Regions from separate parts of the Kitasatospora sp. NPDC089797 genome, predicted to be linked through region 1. Evidence: riboswitches for the same ligand, from Rfam matches in the RefSeq annotation. Region 1 holds a riboswitch; each other region holds the start of a gene.
The links. Region 1 has a riboswitch for cobalamin ahead of AB0O91_RS08405 (iron ABC transporter permease). Riboswitches for the same ligand answer to the same signal wherever they lie in the genome.

Region 1 (2,192 bases):
CCTCCGACCGCGAAACCCCGAGGCCGGAAGGGTAGTCTCGGGCGCGGGAAGACGATCTAAGGAAGGACTCCCATGTTCTCTCGTCTGTTTGCACCGCGCGCCACCGCCCACGCCCACTGCGACCTGCCCTGCGGTGTCTACGACCCGGCGCAGGCCAAGCTGGAGGCCGAGTCGGTCAAGGCCACCCAGGAGAAGTACCAGGCCAACGAGGACCCGCACTTCCGCGCCCGCGCCATCATCATCAAGGAGCAGCGCGCCGAGGCCGTCAAGCACCACATCTCGGTGCTGTGGAGCGACTACTTCAAGGCCCCGCACTTCGAGAAGTACCCGCAGCTGCACCAGCTGATCAACGACACCCTGAAGGCCGCCTCGGCCGCCAAGGCGTCCACCGACCCGGCCACCGGCCAGGCCCTGCTGGACCTGATCGCCGAGGTCGACAAGATCTTCTGGGAGACCAAGCAGGCCTGAGCCTGACGCGTCGCCACCCGGCCGCCCCCGTCCGCACCGTGCGGACGGGGGCGGTCGTGCGTCCACGTGCGATCCGCCCCCGGTAAGGGTTGCCTGCCCTGAGCGGCTGTTATGCTGCCTGGGCGTCCGAGGGGGAAGTCCGGTGCGAATCCGGCGCTGACCCGCAACGGTGAGCGCGGTCCGAGCGACCGCGTCAGCCCGATCACCCTCGGCCGCTGGACTCCCGACAACTCGCCGTGGACCGCGAGGGGAAGGCGCCCGGGCCCGCCCCGGCCGGCGCCCGCCCCGGCACACCCGCGGCCCGAGGCAAGGCGCGACCGCCCGTGAGTGACCCCGTTCGCCGAATACCGACCGTCCCGCTCGCCGTCGGACTCGCCGTCGCCCTGCTGATCTCCCTGGTCTGCGGCGTCGCGTTCGGCGCCTCCGGGATCGAACTCCCCCACGTGCTACGGCTCCTGGGCGCGGGACTGACCGGCGGCCGGCTGGACGCGAGCGAGGCGGCGGCGTACGCGATCGTCTGGGAGCTCCGGCTGCCGCGCACCGTGCTGGCCGCCGTGGTCGGCGGCGGACTGGCCGCCACCGGGGTCGCCGTCCAGGCGCTGGTGCGCAACGCCCTCGCCGACCCCTTCGTGCTCGGCATCTCCTCCGGCGCGGCCGTCGGCGCCAACGCCGTCCTGCTGCTCGGCGCCTTCGCCTCGCTCGGGGTGTGGGCGATCTCCGTCTCCGCCTTCGGCTCCGCACTGCTCGCCATGGTGCTGGTCTACCTCACCGCCCGCACCGCGTACGGGCTCACCCCGCTGCGGCTGGTGCTCACCGGCACCGCGCTCTCCTACGGCTTCTCCGCCCTGACCACCCTGATGGTCTTCTCCTCGGACAACGCGGAGGCCGCCCGGGACGCCATGATGTGGCTGCTCGGCAGCCTCGGCGGCGCCACCTGGGGCAAGGTGCCGATCGCCGCCTGCGCCGTCCTGGCCGGGGTGGCCTACCTCGCCTGCGCCGCCGGGCGGTTGGACGCGCTCGCGATGGGCGACGAGACCTCCGCCTCGCTCGGCGTGGACCCGGAGCGGCTGCGCCGGGAGCTGTTCGTGGTGACCGCCGCCGTCACCGGCACCGTGGTCGCGGTCAGCGGGGCGATCGGCTTCGTCGGGCTGCTGATGCCGCACCTGGCCCGGATGCTGGTCGGCGCCGGACACCGCCGGGTGCTGGCGATCGCGCCGCTCGCCGGCGCGCTGCTGCTGGTCTGGGTGGACATCGCCTCGCGCACCCTGCTGGCGCCCGCCGAACTGCCCGTCGGGGTGTTCACCGCGGTGCTCGGGGTGCCCGCCTTCCTGCTGATGATGCGCCGCCGCGGCCAGGCCTTCGGGGGCCGGCGATGAGCGCCGCCGAGGACCTGAGCGTCGACGGCGTCTCGGTGGAGCTGGCCGGCACCCGGCTGGTCCACGAGGTGAGCCTGACGGCCGCGGCCGGCCAGGTGGTCGGGCTGATCGGCCCGAACGGCAGCGGCAAGTCGACCCTGCTGCGCTGCGTCTACCGGGTGCTGCGGCCGGCCGGCGGGGCGGTCCGGCTGGACGGCGAGGACCTGCACGCGCTCACCGCCCGCGAGTCGGCCCGCCGGGTGGCCGCGCTGACCCAGGAGCACTCCGCCGAGTTCGACTTCACGGTGGCCGAGGTGGTCGCGATGGGCCGGCTGCCGCACCGGCGCGGCCTGGGCGGCCCGACCGGGG
Region 2 (2,192 bases), on a different contig from region 1:
CGGCCGTCTGCTCCTCCAGCCGGAGCCCGACGACGAGGTCTTCGTCGAGCTGTTCCGCCGGGTCCTGGTCGACACCCTGGACACCGACACCCGCAAGGAGGCCGAACGCCTCGGCGCCGAGGCCCAGGCCCGGGCCGACGTCGCCTTCTACCGCGACACCATGCCCGGCGACCGCTCCTGGTGGCGGGTCGCCCGCACCCCCGGCGGCGAGCCGGTCGGCTTCGGCATCCCCTCCCGCAACCACGCCGCCCCCGTCGTCGGCTACCTCGGCGTCCTCCCGGAGCACCGCGGCCACCACTACGCCGACGACATCCTGGCCGGGATCACCCGCATCCTCGCCACCGAGGCCGCCGCCACCCGGATCCTGGCCGACACCGACCTCACCAACACCCCGATGGCCGCCGCCTTCGCCCGCACCGGCTACCGGAACACCAGCCGCCGCCTGGTCCTCTCCGCACGCTGACCCCGGACCGGACCGCCCGGTGCGGCGCCCCGGCCCCCGGCGCCGCACCGGGCGGAACCGCGCTGACCACGCCTGATACCTTGCCAAGGCCGTGGTGTACGGGAAACCGGTCGAAGTCCGGTGCGGCCCTCGCCACTGTTGCCGCGGAGTGTCGCGGCCCTCGCCGACCGGCTCCCCCAGCGGTCGGGGCCACTGGGCGGTCCACAGGAACCGCCCGGGAAGGTCGGCTGCGGCGCGTCGATGCGGAAGCCAGGAGACCGGCCACGGCGCGACATGTTCCACGAGGGTTTTGGAGAACACGTGCCCAGCGGTCTGCCGTACCCGGCCCGATCGATACGTCCCACCGGTTCCACCCGTCCCTCCGGCCCGCTGCGGGTCGGCCGGGCGGTCGCCGTCCTGCTGTCCGTCGGCGTGCTCGGCGCCTGCGCGGGCGCCCCCGCGCCGAGCGCCTCCGCCGGGGCGACCGGGAGCGCCGCACCGGTCAGCGTGGACAACTGCGGGACCACCGTGACGGTGAGCGCACCGCCCGCCCGGCTGGTGACGCTCAACCAGGGCGCCACCGAGGTGGCCCTGGCCCTCGGCCTGCAGTCCCGGATGGCCGGCACCGCCTACCTCGACGACGCCGTGCCGGACCAGTGGAAGGCCGCCTACGACTCCGTCCCGGTGCTCTCCGAGAAGTACCCGACCAAGGAGAAGCTCCTCGCGGCCCGTCCCGACTTCCTGTACGCCTCCTACGCCAGCGCCTACACCGACAAGGTCGCGGGCACCCGGGAGGAGCTGCGCGGCCAGGGCATCGCGTCGTACGTGTCCCCGTTCGGCTGCTCGGACAAGAGCCAGGTGCCGCCGACGACGTGGCAGGCGGCGTGGGGCGAACTGAACGACGTCGCCAAGGTCTTCGGCGTCCCGGAGCGGGCGGCCGAGGTCCAGCACCGGCAGGAGGAGCAGCTGGCGCAGTTCAAGGCGACGGCCGCGGGCAAGGACCTCAAGGTCCTGTGGTTCGACTCGGACACCAAGACGCCGTTCGTCGGCGCCGGGCACGGCGGACCCCAGCTGGTGCTCGACGCGGTGGGTGCCCGCAACGTCTTCGCGGACCTGCCCGGCGGCTGGCAGACCGTGAGCTGGGAGAAGGTCGTCGCGGCGGACCCGGACGCCATCGTGGTCGCGGACGCCGGCTGGGACACCGCCCAGTCCAAGATCGACTACCTGGAGAACGACCCTGTGCTGAGCAAGCTCGGCGCCGTGCAGCGCAAGGCCTTCGTGGTGGTGCCGTTCTCGGAGTCGACACCCGGTGTGCGGCTCGCCGACGGTGCCGCCAAGGTGTCCGCCGGGTTGGGCCGACTGCACCCGGCGTCATGACCTCCGCGCCCCGCCCCGCCGTGCGGCCGGCCGGTCCGGGTCGCGCGACGGCGGCCCTGACCGTCGGGGCGGCCCTGCTGCTGGCCACCGTGCTGCTCGGCCTGGCCGTGGGCTCGCAGCCCGAGCCGCTCCCGACGGTGATCGACGTGGTGCTGCGCCGGCTCGGGCTGACCGACCCGCACGTGACCCTGCTGGACGACCAGATCGTCTGGCAGCTGCGGCTCCCCCGGGTCCTCGGGGCGGCCGCCACCGGCGCCGGCCTCGCGGTCTGCGGTGCGGTGCTGCAGACGCTGACCGGGAACGACCTGGCCGATCCGTTCCTGCTCGGGATCTCGGAGGGGGCCGCCGCCGGCGCGGTGACGGTGATCGTCCT
Region 3 (2,192 bases), on a different contig from region 1:
GCGGCCATCGCCATGACGATGGTGGAGTGGCCGAGCGCGAACCAGAAGCCGACCGACACCGGCCGCTGGCCGTCGGCCATCAGCTTGCGGGTGGTGTTGTCGATCGCGGCGATGTGGTCGGCGTCGAAGGCGTGCCGCATGCCGAGGGTGTAGGCGGTGATGCCGAGCCCGACGCCGAAGGTCTGGGTGCCGATGGTGTAGTGGTTCGGCGCGACCAGCAGGAACAGCATGCCGAAGGCGACCACGTGCATGGCGACGATCACGCCGAGCAGGGCGGCGGTGCGGACGGTGTCCCCGCGCTGCCAACGGGGCGGCAGCGGCAGGGAGGACGACGGGGGTTCTTCGGTGAGGGTCATGCGTGCGGGCCTTTCCGGTTCCTCGATGGGGGCGCCCCCCGGGGAACGCGGGGAACACCGTAGGGGCTCGCTCGTTCGGTCGACAAGCGTTTGCAGCTGCGAAGAGGTTGCAATAAGGCAAAACCGGGACTTCGGGGGCGAAGCGCCGCCGCGCTGACGTCGTCTCACCATGCGGACGATCGAGTGATTCACTGGCCCGGCTCCAGGAGATTGCCTCTAGGCTTGCCCGTACAGCTGGTTCGCCCCGTCCGCCAGACGGGGCGTCGTAAGAGGGAACCCGGTGACGCCTTTCACACGGCCAGTCCGGGACTGCCCCGCAGCGGTGAGCGGGAACGACCGCCGTCATACGCACTGGACCCGGGACGGGTCTGGGAAGCGACGGCCACTAGGTGTCCGCCCTTCGTCTCCACGGAGGTCGGTCGTGCCCGCGAGTCCGAAGACCTGCCCGCTGTCCGTGCGCGACCGAGTTCGCGCGCGGCCATCCGGTGACCTCGAGGGCGGGTCGGCGTACATACCAGGCGGAGCCGTGCCCGTGCACGGTCGTCCGTGCGGTACGTCATCCCTTCGCGCCCCCGTGCCGTCCCCGGGACCATGAGGAATCAGGCTCGCGAAGGAGAGTCCCTTGACAGCGAAGTCCGCAGCCGCGGCGACCGTGGCCACCGCTTACGGTTACCCCCGCCAGGGTCGTAACCGGGAACTGAAGAAGGCGATCGAGGGCTACTGGAAGGGCGCGGTCACGGCCGAGTCGCTCCAGCAGACCGCCGCCGAACTGCGCAGGGAGAACTGGGCCGCGCTCGTCGAGGCGGGCATCGGCGAGGTACCGACCGGCGACTTCTCGTTCTACGACCACGTGTTGGACGCCTCGGTGGCCGTCGGGGCGATCCCGGCCCGGCACCGGGACGCCGTCGACGCCGACCCGCTGGACGGCTACTTCGCGATGGCCCGCGGCAACCAGGATGTCGCGCCGCTCGAGATGACCAAGTGGTTCGACACCAACTACCACTACCTCGTCCCGGAGTTGGGCCCGGACACCGCCTTCGCGGCGAACCCGGCCAAGCCGGTCGGCGAGCTGCGCGAGGCGCTCGCGCTCGGCCACACCGCCCGGCCGGTGCTGGTCGGCCCGGTCACCTACCTGCTGCTCGCCAAGCCCGCCCCCGGGGTGGCCGAGGACTTCCAGCCGATCACCCTGCTGGACCGGCTGCTGCCGGTCTACGCCGAGCTGCTGGCCGCGCTCAAGGCCGCCGGCGCCGAGTGGGTGCAGCTGGACGAACCCGCCCTGGTGCAGGACCGCACCCCGGCCGAACTGAACGCCGCCGCCCGCGTCTACCGCGAGCTCGGCGCCCTCACCGACCGGCCCAAGCTGCTGGTGGCGAGCTACTTCGACCGCCTGGGCGACGCCCTGCCGGTGCTCGCCAAGGCCCCCGTCGAGGGCCTGGCGCTGGACTTCACCGGCCCGGCCGCGGGCAACCTGGACGACCTGGCCGCGGCCGGGGGCCTGCCCGGCAAGCGACTGGTCGCGGGCGTGGTCGACGGCCGCAACATCTGGATCAACGACCTGGAGAAGTCGCTGGCCACCCTGGCGACCCTGCTCGGCCTGGCCGACCGGGTCGACGTCGCCCCGTCCTGCTCCCTGCTGCACGTGCCGATCGACGCCGCCGCCGAGCGCGACATCGACCCGCAGATCGCCCGCTGGCTCGCCTTCGCCCAGCAGAAGGCCGTCGAGACCGCCCTGCTGGCCCGCGGCCTGCGGGAGGGCACCGGCGCGGTCACCGCCGAACTCGCCGCCAACCGCGCCGACCTGGCCTCGCGCGCCAACTCGCCGATCACCCACGACCC
Region 4 (2,192 bases), on a different contig from region 1:
ACGGCTGGAGGCGGCCCTGCGCGCGTCCCGGTCGCCCGCCGGTCAGTCCTCGGTACGGCGCAGCAGGTAGGTGTCCATGATCCAGCCCTTGCGCTCGCGGGCCTCCCCGCGCAGCCGGGCGATCTCCGGGGCGGCCTCGGCGAGCGGGCCGGAGACCAGGATCTCGTCCGGGCCGCCCAGGTAGGCGCCGTAGTGCACGTGCACGCCCTCGGGGTCGAGGCCGGTGAGGGCCGCCTGCCCGTCCAGCATCACCACCGCGTCCTCGCTGCCCGGGCCGAAGCCCTCGGCGGCCAGCCGGCGGGCGGTGGTGATCCGCACCGGTCGGCCGACCCGGGTGAGGGTGGTGCGGTGCTGGGCGGCGAGCACCGAGACGCTGCTGATCCCGGGCACGACCCGGTACGCGAAGGCGTCCGGCTCGGTGGCCAGCACCTCGTCCAGGACGGCGGTCACGCTGTCGTAGAGGCTCGGGTCGCCCCAGACCAGCAGCGCGCCGGTCTCGTCCGGGCCCAGGTGCTCGGCGACCAGCCGGCCGACCAGCTCGGCCCGGCGGCGCCGCCAGTCGTGGACCGCCTCGGTGTAGGCGGGGGTGGTGCGGTCGCGCTCGGCGTCCGGCACCTCGACCACCCGGTGGCCGGGCCGGCCGTGCTCCTCGATCATCCGGCGGCGCAGGTGCATCAGGTCCTGGCGCTGCTGGTTCTTGTCGAGGAGGAGGAAGACGTCGGTGCGGGCGAAGGCCTTGACCGCTTGGAGGGTGAGGTGGTCCGGGTCGCCCGCACCGATGCCGATGACGATGATCTGCCGCATACCGCGATTCTGCCGGATGCCGCCGGGCGGATCGTCCGCGGACCGCCCTGACCTGCGGCGTCCGGGGCCCGCGCGCACGGCGTGGACCGGTCCGGCGACGGGGACGTGACCTTCCGCACGCTGGGCTCCCGGGCGGATCGGGGCGATTGACGGCCCCCCGGGGCGGGCCTAACCTACCGGACGTAGTGATGGCGTAAGGAAGCCGGTGGGACTCCGGCACGGTCGCGCCACTGTGAGCGGGCCCTCCTCCGGGCGGCCCGTGAGTCAGATACGACGCCATCACGTCCGCCCCAACGAGAACGGGACGCACGATCCCCGAAGGAGGCTCAACTGTGAGCACCAGTATGCCCGGGCCCTCCGCCCTGCCCGTCCCGGTCGTGGTGCCGGCGTCCAAGGCGGTCGCCTGGCTCGTCGTCACCGCTCTCATCGCGCTGGCCGTCTACTACTTCATCGGCGTCGACCAGGGCGCCTACTCCGTGTTCGGCAAGGACATGCACATCCACGAGTTCGTCCACGACTCGCGGCACTTCCTCGGCTTCCCCTGCCACTGACGACCGGAAGCAGCGAACCACCCGACATGGAGAAGAGACTCATCCTGCGCGGCGTCCTCGCCGGCGCAGTGGCCGGCCTGCTCGCCTTCGTCTTCGCCCGGATCTTCGCGGAGCCGCAGATCAACGCGGCGATCGAGTACGAGAGCGGACGCGACGACGCGCAGGGACTGCTGGACAAGGCCGCCGGACTGCCGATGGACATGGGCGGACCGGACATCTTCAGCCGCACCGTCCAGGCCAACGTCGGCATCGGCGTCGGCATGATCCTGTTCGGCACGGCGATGGGCGCGCTGTTCGCGATCGCCTACACCGTCTGCCTGGGCCGCACCGGCCGGCTCCGCCCGCGCACCCTGGCGATGCTGGTGGCGCTCGGCGGCTTCCTCGGCCTGTACTTCGTCCCGTTCATCAAGTACCCCGCCAACCCGCCGGCCATCGGGCACCCGGAGACCATCCGGGACCGCGGCAACCTGTACCTGGGCATGGTCGTCTGCTCGATCGTGTTCCTCGTCCTGGCGGTCTGGCTCGGCAAGCGCCTCCAGGCCCGGTTCGGGAACTGGAACGCCACCCTGCTGGCGGCCGGCGCCTTCGCCGTGGCGATCGGCATCGTCATGGCGGTGCTCCCCCCGCTCGGTGAACTCGCCGACAACGTCCAGCAGTTCGGTCACCACGCGACGGAGACCCCGCTGCCGTTGACCGACGACAAGGGCGCCATCGTCTACCCGGGCTTCCCGGCGGACACCCTGTTCGAGTTCCGCTTCTACTCGGTGGCCGCGCAGCTGCTGCTGTGGGGCACGCTGGGCCTGCTCTTCGGGCCGATGGCCGAGCGCCTGCTCAGGA

Region 2: another riboswitch for cobalamin. It lies ahead of AB0O91_RS40120 (ABC transporter substrate-binding protein); the one in region 1 lies ahead of AB0O91_RS08405 (iron ABC transporter permease).
Region 3: another riboswitch for cobalamin. It lies ahead of metE (5-methyltetrahydropteroyltriglutamate--homocysteine S-methyltransferase); the one in region 1 lies ahead of AB0O91_RS08405 (iron ABC transporter permease).
Region 4: another riboswitch for cobalamin. It lies ahead of AB0O91_RS37400 (CbtB-domain containing protein); the one in region 1 lies ahead of AB0O91_RS08405 (iron ABC transporter permease).

What each region holds. Positions count from the first base shown of each region.
Region 1 covers NZ_JBFBGS010000008.1:66,431-68,622, reverse strand. The annotation lists gene sodN (superoxide dismutase, Ni) at 73-468, shown strand; cobalamin riboswitch at 558-697, shown strand; gene AB0O91_RS08405 (iron ABC transporter permease) at 792-1,844, shown strand; gene AB0O91_RS08400 (ABC transporter ATP-binding protein) at 1,841-2,192, shown strand, end outside.
Region 2 covers NZ_JBFBGS010000090.1:9,429-11,620, reverse strand. The annotation lists gene AB0O91_RS40125 (GNAT family N-acetyltransferase) at 1-463, shown strand, start outside; cobalamin riboswitch at 539-744, shown strand; gene AB0O91_RS40120 (ABC transporter substrate-binding protein) at 764-1,819, shown strand; gene AB0O91_RS40115 (iron chelate uptake ABC transporter family permease subunit) at 1,816-2,192, shown strand, end outside.
Region 3 covers NZ_JBFBGS010000070.1:17,320-19,511, reverse strand. The annotation lists gene AB0O91_RS37425 (HoxN/HupN/NixA family nickel/cobalt transporter) at 1-356, opposite strand, end outside; cobalamin riboswitch at 575-820, shown strand; gene metE (5-methyltetrahydropteroyltriglutamate--homocysteine S-methyltransferase) at 979-2,192, shown strand, end outside.
Region 4 covers NZ_JBFBGS010000070.1:12,111-14,302, reverse strand. The annotation lists gene folP (dihydropteroate synthase) at 1-70, shown strand, start outside; gene cobF (precorrin-6A synthase (deacetylating)) at 43-804, opposite strand; cobalamin riboswitch at 977-1,100, shown strand; gene AB0O91_RS37400 (CbtB-domain containing protein) at 1,167-1,355, shown strand; gene AB0O91_RS37395 (CbtA family protein) at 1,382-2,192, shown strand, end outside.